DNA from 2 places in the Nitrincola sp. genome. Region 1 is predicted to be linked to the other one. Evidence: predicted binding sites of a transcription regulator. Region 1 holds the regulator's gene; the other holds the start of a gene.
What was found. Region 1 encodes LexA, which represses DNA repair genes until DNA is damaged. Its sites were predicted from a motif close to TACTGTNTANNTANACAGTA; they were not measured.

Region 1 (4,217 bases):
ATCACCTACATGCGTACCGACTCAACCAACTTGAGCGAGGAAGCTGTTGCGACCTGCCGTGACTATATTCTGGATCAGTTTGGTGAGCGTTACTTGCCGGAGCAGCCGATACGTTACAGCAGCAAAGAGGGCGCACAGGAAGCACATGAGGCGATACGTCCCTCGGATGTCAATCAAACCGCCGATACCCTTAGTGGTATGGAGTCTGATGCTGAGCGCCTGTATGACCTGATTCGGCGGCAATTCCTGGCCTGTCAGATGACGCCAGCACTCTATACCAGTACCCGGATTACCGTGCGTGCCAGTGATTTTGAGTTGGCCGTGAAAGGGCGGATTCTGCGTTTTGACGGTTATACACGGGTATTGCCAGCGCGTGGCAAGAATGATGAAGACGTGATTCTGCCGGACCTGAAAGAGGGCGATACGCTATCGCTGCAGGGACTGGAACCAAAGCAGCACTTTACCCGTCCGTCTCCACGCTATACCGAGGCCAGCCTGGTCAAAGAGTTGGAAAAGCGCGGCATCGGCCGGCCGTCAACCTATGCGGCGATTATTTCCACCATTCAGGATCGCGGTTATGTCGAGGTTCAAGGACGGCGTTTCTATGCCTGTAAAATGGGCGATATAGTGACAGAGCGCCTGAGTGAAAGCTTTTCTGACCTGATGGATTACAGCTTTACCGCACGCATGGAAGAATATCTGGATGAGGTTGCCCGTGGTGATCTGGATTGGAAAGCCTTGCTTGACAAGTTCTATAAGGATTTTGTACAGGATTTGGAACAGGCGCAGGATCCGGAAGAAGGTATGCGTCCCAATGCACCTACACCGACTGATATCGATTGCCCGGATTGCGGGCGCAAGATGATGATCCGTACCGGTAGCACGGGGGTGTTTCTGGGTTGTTCTGGCTATTCACTGCCGCCCAAAGAGCGCTGCAAGTGCACCATCAACCTGATTTCTGGTGATGAGGTAGTCAGTGCGGATGCCGATGAGGAGGCCGAATCACGCATACTGCGTAACAAGCACCGTTGTAAACTTTGCGGCACAGCTATGGACTCCTACCTGCTGGATGAAAAACGCAAGCTGCATATCTGTGGTAATAATCCGGACTGTGCTGGCTTTGAGGTGGAGCAGGGTAGCTTCAGGATCAAAGGCTATGACGGCCCGACCATTGAGTGTGATAAATGCGGTTCTGATATGCAGCTGAAAACTGGCCGCTTCGGTAAGTTTTTTGGTTGCACCAATTCAGAATGTAAAAATACCCGCAAGCTTTTGCGTAGTGGTGAAGCGGCGCCGCCTAAAATGGACCCGGTGGCCATGCCGGAACTACAGTGTGAAAAGGTGGATGATACCTACGTACTGAGAGATGGTGCCAGCGGCTTGTTTTTGGCAGCCAGTCAGTTCCCGAAAAAGCGTGAAACACGTGCGCCACTGGTCAGTGAACTGTTACCGCATAAAGCTGAAATAGATCCAAAGTATCACTTTTTGCTAACCGCACCCGTTCAGGATGATGAAGGTAATCCGACCATTGTACGCTATAGCCGGAAAACCAAAGAACAGTATGTGATGACTGAAAAAGAGGGTAAGGCGACCGGTTGGCGTGCTTTCTACGACCGAGGAAACTGGACAGTCGAGCAAGCTAAAAAGCGTGTGTCTAAATCCTGATTTACCGATAGTTTGAGAGCAAAAGTCCCAGAGCAAGCCCTGGAGGGGTTGAAATGAGTGAAGTCTACCTGGCCCGTACTAACCAGAAACTGAATTTTGCCAGATTGCATCTGGACGCGCTGAAAAATGCCCAGAATTCATCAGCCTGGAGTAAACATGCGTTAATTGAGTCCTATCAGGAATCGGTATTGTTTCATCTGGCGTCTACATACAGCGCGCTGTTGCGCGAGGTAGCTGAGCGTTACAGTGTGGAAACAGAGAGTATTGTTGGCTTGCCAGATTTGGCGTTAGGCTTTGAAAAAGCCGGGTTTGAGTCGCCAGAGTTGAACCAGTTACAAGAGCTGGAATCACGTCAGGACAGCTGGTTACATAAGTTGCTTCGAGCCTATGCGGCCTGCTGGGTAGCTGTAGACAGACAGCAAAACTCAACAGTGTCTTCGAGTCTTTCAGAAATTCATGTGATGCAGGTGAATCCGGATCATGCCGAAGATCAGGATGTGTATAGCGAATATCAAGCCTGGTTGGACAGTATGCGCAAATTAGTCGATAGGCTCAGAGAGGGTATGCAAGAGTGGTGAGCACTCCTGCATACTGATTTTATTATTTAGCTCTGCTGGCGAATCACACCTACACCGAGGCCCTCGATGATTAGCTCGTCTTGGGTCAGGTCCAGCTCAATCGGACTGAACTCTTCGTTTTCAGCGATAAGGCTGACTTTACTGCCTTGACGCTGAAAACGCTTAACAGTGACTTCATCACCGATTCTGGCGACCACAACCTGACCATTGCGTATTTCCTGGGTCTGGTGCACCGCCAATAAATCACCGTCCATAATGCCGATATTCTTCATACTCATGCCACGCACGCGCAGCAGATAATCTGCCGGAGGATGAAAAAAATCCGGGGCGATATTACAGCGCTCTTCGATATGTTCCAACGCCAGAATCGGAGAACCTGCTGCTACAGAGCCAACCAGAGGGAGACCGGTTTCTTCCGGATCATTGATCGGTTCATCCGGCAGGCGTATGCCTCGGGAGGTATGCTGAATCATCTCTATCGCACCTTTTCGCTGCAAAGCTTTAAGATGCTCTTCTGCCGCATTGGCCGATTTGAAACCCAGCTCCCGTGCGATTTCGGCGCGCGTAGGTGGATAGCCGGTGGATTCAATATGACGACGAATGCAGTCAAGTACTTGTGATTGACGCGCTGTAAGTTTCATTTTATAACCTGTTTTTGTGTACAGTAACTGCATTTTTGTACAGTATTGTGGCTACGTCAAGTCTGTTGTGTCTGATTGATGTAGTTTTTGATAAAATAGATGGCTGAAATGACAGAGGATCTCCGCTTGCTGGAAGCGTCGCTTAAGAAAGAAATACAAACAGCCTATAGTCGCTTTCTCGATAGCCGTGGGTTGAAAGCCCGTCCGGCACAAAAGCAGATGATTGCTGCTGTTGCTCGGGTGCTGGGGGCTATCCGTGCGGATGAGAAAGGCAAGCGGTTGGGTGAGTCCCACCTTGTGGCTGTGGAGGCGGGTACAGGAACCGGCAAAACCATCGCTTATCTGCTGGCGGCGCTACCCATTGCCAAGCAACGGGGTCTGAAACTGATTGTATCCACCGCCACCGTCGCCCTGCAGGAGCAGCTCACCGACAAGGATCTACCTGAGTTGGAGACCCATGCCGGAATGAGCTTTAGCTACAGCCTGGCCAAAGGGCGTGGGCGCTACCTCTGTCTGAATAAAGCCGAACAACTGCTGGATGATCAGGCGTCGCAGGGACAAATAGCGCTCTATGAAGATGAACAGGCACGGGTTGTTGAGCCGGGTGTGGTGAATGCGGTCAAAGGGTTAATGCAACAATACGCCGAGGGTAAATGGGATGGTGATCGTGACCGACTGGATGCGGTGCCCTCCGATGAAACCTGGGGGCATCTGACCAGCGACCATATGCAGTGCAGCAACCGTCGCTGCATCAACTTCAGTGTCTGTCCCTTTTACCGTGCACGTGAACAGATGGGCGATGCGGATCTGATCATCGCCAATCATGACCTGGTTCTGGCCGACCTTTCTCTCGGCGGGGGAGCGATTTTGCCGGAGCCTTCATCATCTTTGTATATTTTTGATGAAGGACATCATCTTGCCGATAAAGCGGGCGGTCACTTTTCCTACAGTCTGCGCTTGAATACCGCGCTACGTCTGATCGGTGGAATGGAGAAAAAACTGCAGCAGTTTGCCGGGCAGTGTTCGTCGGCCTACCTGGATGACCTGGTAGTCAAACTGCATCAACCTATCGCTGACTTGCTGCTGGCACTAAATGGCATGAAAGATCTGGCTGAAGCGCTGCAATTTCAGGATGATCGGGGCCGTACCCCGAGGGTGCGTTTTGCCGGAGGGCGTCAGCCTGAGTCCTGGTTGTCGCCAGCGAATGAAACCGCCCAGTGCAGTCAGCGTATCCTGATGCAGTTGGAACAGCTGGCAGCGTTGCTGAAAGAGGGGTTGGAAGGCAACCTGGCGGATATTGAGCGCGCTCAGGCGGAAGCCTTCTATCCACAGT
Region 2 (4,217 bases), on a different contig from region 1:
GGTGCCGATACCAATAAAAATCGTCGCACCTTCCGGCAGTAAATCCGCCACCTTACTGCCGATGGCACGTTTGGCCTCAAGATTGATCACCTGACGACTCTGGAAGGACAGGTTGCGGTTATGAAACGGTAGCCTGATACCGCCATGTACCCGCTGCACCAGCCCCTGATCGCTCAGTTCATTCAGATCCTTGCGGATCGTCTGCACCGAGACATTGAAGGAATCCGTCAGCTCCTGGCTGGAAAGATGCCCACCCGCCTGCTTCAACCAGGCCAGAATTTTTGTTTGACGCTCAGATAACAGCATTGAATACCTTCGAACGAACTTTAATTAATCTTCGCTTCTATTGAAAAAGTGAATTTAAGTTTCGAACGAGAGTGTATGCCGGAAATATTTCACCCTGGTGACGTAAATATGATGAATTAATGAAATGACAGAAAGGGGGGAGCAGAAAAGGGGTCAGTACCCTTTTATTTTTGAATAAAAGGGTACTGACCCCTTTTCTGCTTTTCCGCTTTAGAAGAACAAATCACCCTGGAGGGAAGGTGGGCGGAAGTCGCGGGTATTCAGGCCTTGTTCGGTGTTGCCTTGCAGACCCAGGCGGCGGCTGGCTTTGGTGAAGCGTTGCGCTATCAGTTCGGCGAAAACGCCTTCACCACTAAAGCGTTTACCAAATTCGGCATGGTTGGTTTTTCCGCCACGACATTGGCGCATCAGGCTCATGACCTTGTTGGCACGATCCGGGTAATGGGCTTCCAACCAGGACTCAAACAGCGGGGCGACTTCCAAGGGCAAACGCAGCAGCATCCAGTTAGCGGTTCTTGCACCTGCCTCGCTGACGGCTGCTAAGATCTGCTCGATTTCATGATCGGTTAATCCCGGAATAATCGGTGATACCAGGGTGCCCACGGGAATGCCCGCGGCACTGAGTTCGCGGATCGCTCTCAGGCGTGCCTGCGGTGAGGCCGCGCGCGGTTCCAGGGTGCGCTTTAACTGCATATCCAGGCTGGTAATACTGATAAACACCCTGACCAGTCGATGCTTCGCCATCTCCGTTAACAGATCCAGATCTCTTAAAACCAGCATACTTTTGGTCACCAGTGTCACCGGGTGGCGGGCTTCGAGTAACAGCTCCAGCAACCGGCGCGTGGTTTTGTATTTAGCTTCAATCGGCTGGTAGCAGTCGGTGTTACCGGACAGGTTGATCGGGCGGCATACATAGCCTGGTTTACACAGCTCTTCGCGCAGGGTTTCGACCAGGCCGGTACGCGCAATCAATTTGGTTTCAAAATCCAGTCCCGGTGACATATCCCAATAGGCATGCGAGGGGCGGGCGTAACAATAGACGCAGCCATGTTCGCAACCCCGATAGGGGTTGATGGAGCGGTCAAATGGCAGGTCGGGGGATGTGTTCCACGACAGTGCTGTTTTGCAGGGTTCATCGCGTATTTCGGTCGCCAGGCTTTGCTGCGTACCCTCCTGCCACCAGCCATCATCCACCGTTTCACTGATTCTGGGTGAAAAGCGGTTGTCGGGATTGTAGGTCGCGCCCCGTCCTCTACGCGCAGCAGCAGATGATTTGTCGGAAGAGGCCATGTGTTCGCTCCAGTATAAAGACTGTATGTATATACAGTATAGTTTGCCTGCTGAAGTTTGAACAGAAAAAAGTAAAAAAGGGGTCAGTACCCTTTTATTCAAAATAAAAGGGTACTGACCCCTTTTTTGTCTTTTTTGATGAAATGATGAAGTGAGGGGTTTTGTATGATGATTTGATTAACCTGATCGGCACAACTTTTTGTGCTTGATGTGATTGAGTCTGTTTTGTCTTCTAGCGTTACGAATAAATTGAATGTAATTACTATAATAAAAACAATAATTTAAGTTAATTATCTGGTTTTATGATCTGAATTTTTCTTTCCTGGCACAGCCCTTGCTTTTACCTGACTGACAATGACGCCATAACAACATAAAAAGTCAGAGGTTGTGCAATGCCCGATTTGCAACTCCATACCAATACCACGCCCAAAGCGCGTTCAAGCTTTGAGCGTCTGACCAAGTATATCCGCGTGCGCAGTGATGCCGGAGCACGTTTCGTCGAATTTGACTTTGCGATTGGAGATCCCTCTTTGTTCGTCGAGTTGATTATGCCGCCTGCCGCTTTTGACGCCTTCTGTAAAAACAACCAGGTCATTCATATGACCGATGAACAGATGGCTGACGTCGATGCTGAACTGCAGAAATGGCGCTATGGCGAAGACACCCTGATGTCCAGGAACCATAACCGATCCGCTTAATAACAATAACGTTTAACCTATGGGTACTGTCTGATGACAATAGAAATCAAAACCTCCACCCTGGAGCCAATCCGCAATACCTTTGCGAATATTGAACGCCGCTTTGGTGATAAGCCAGCTTCACGCTATCAGGAAGCGACCTATGACCTGCAGGCTGAAGCCAACTTTCATTACCGTCCGCTGTGGCAGCCGGAGTATGAGCTGAATGATAAGAGCCGTACCCGGATCGTCATGGAAGACTGGTACGCCTTGAAAGATCCACGTCAGTTTTACTACGGCACGTATGTGCAGAATCGCGCCAAACTGCAGGAAGCCGCTGAGAGCAGTTATGCCTTTTTTGAAAAGCGTAATCTGGCCGAGCACCTGCCCGACGCGGTTAAAAATCTCCTGATTACCTACCTGATTCCACTGCGGCATATCGAACACACCGCCAACCTGAACAATATGTATGGCTGCGCGTTTGGTTATGGCACCGCTATCACTCAGGCACTGCTGTACAACGCCATGGATCGCCTGGGGATTGCCCAGTATCTGTCGCGTATCGGTTTGATTCTGGATAGCAATACCGGTGATTCGCTGATCGAGTCCAAGCAACACTGGATGCAGAATCCGCTGTGGCAGGGGATGCGTGCCCTGTGTGAAGAGATGACCACCGTTGAAGACTGGTTTGAGGTAGTGATCGCGCAAAACCTGGTGGTCGATACGCTGGTATTCAATCTCTTTTATGAGCAGTTGGACGAGAAGCTGAGCAGCATCGGTGGGCGTGATGTCGCCATGCTGACTGAGTTCATGCTGGCCTGGAATAAAGATGTGTCCCGCTGGCTCGACAGTGTGCTGAAAACCATGGCGTCTGAATCAGAGGAAAACCGCGCCTTGTTAGAGGCCTGGTGCCGCGACTGGCGTCAGAAAACCCTGGATGCAATGAGCCCCCTGGTCACCACACTTCTGGATGACGCGGCGCTGAGTCGGGCCGATGCATTGCTGGAATCTCGTTTGCAAAAAATCGGCATCTGCCACTGAGGAGCTTCGCATGTCAAAAGTATATATCGCCCTGCAGGACAATGATGAGTCCCGCTATATCGTTGAAGCGATTGAGGAAGATAACCCGGACGCCACAGTCAATCACATGCCGGCGATGATCCGCATCGAAAACGAAAACAGCCTGGTGATCAAGCGCGCCACGGTTGAAGAGAAGATGGGACGTGACTGGGATGTACAGGAACTGCATCTGAATCTGATTACCCTCGGCGGCAATGTTGACGAAGACGATGAGCAACTTGAGCTGAGCTGGAACTCCTGATCTGGAATGAATAGTCCGGGACAAACAGTCCGGAATTAAAATAATAAGGTATTCAAAATGGCTGCTAAAAAACTCAATCTAAAAGATAAGTACCGTTTGCTAACCCGTGATCTGGACTGGGAATACTCCTATGCCGATCGCAAAAAAGCCTTTCCTTACGAAGAGTTTGAAGGGATTAAAATTACTGACTGGTCAAAATGGGAAGATCCGTTTCGTCTGACAATGGATTCTTACTGGAAGTACCAGGCTGAAAAAGAGAAAAAACTTTACGCTATTTTTGATGCATTTTCGCAGAACAATGGCCACCTGAATGTGACCGATGCGCGTTACATCAATGCGATCAAAATCTTCCTGACCGGCGTGTCACCACTGGAATACCAGGCGTTTCAGGGCTATGCCCATGTAGGTCGTCAGTTTGGTGGGGCGGGAGCGCGCGTGGCCTGTCAGATGCAGTCTATCGATGAGCTGCGTCATGTGCAGACCCAGATTCATGCCATGAGTCATTACAACAAGTACTTTGATGGCTTCCAGGACTGGTCACACATGCATGACCGTGTCTGGTACTTGTCTGTGCCTAAATCCTTCTTTGATGATGCGCGTTCAGCCGGGCCATTTGAGTTCCT

Region 2: ACN0R1_RS13655 (PA0069 family radical SAM protein) is a predicted target of LexA. The motif match lies at 1,616-1,635, and genes of this name have one in related genera.

Annotation. Positions count from the first base shown of each region.
Region 1 is NZ_JBLXDN010000003.1:93,698-97,914, forward strand. It holds gene topA (type I DNA topoisomerase) at 1-1,665, shown strand, start outside; gene ACN0R1_RS03915 (DUF6586 family protein) at 1,719-2,243, shown strand; gene lexA (transcriptional repressor LexA) at 2,270-2,884, opposite strand; gene dinG (ATP-dependent DNA helicase DinG) at 2,993-4,217, shown strand, end outside.
Region 2 is NZ_JBLXDN010000018.1:41,306-45,522, forward strand. It holds gene ACN0R1_RS13650 (DeoR/GlpR family DNA-binding transcription regulator) at 1-306, opposite strand, end outside; gene ACN0R1_RS13655 (PA0069 family radical SAM protein) at 517-1,596, opposite strand; gene ACN0R1_RS13660 (phenol hydroxylase subunit) at 1,989-2,294, shown strand; gene ACN0R1_RS13665 (aromatic/alkene monooxygenase hydroxylase subunit beta) at 2,328-3,314, shown strand; gene ACN0R1_RS13670 (MmoB/DmpM family protein) at 3,325-3,594, shown strand; gene ACN0R1_RS13675 (aromatic/alkene/methane monooxygenase hydroxylase/oxygenase subunit alpha) at 3,652-4,217, shown strand, end outside.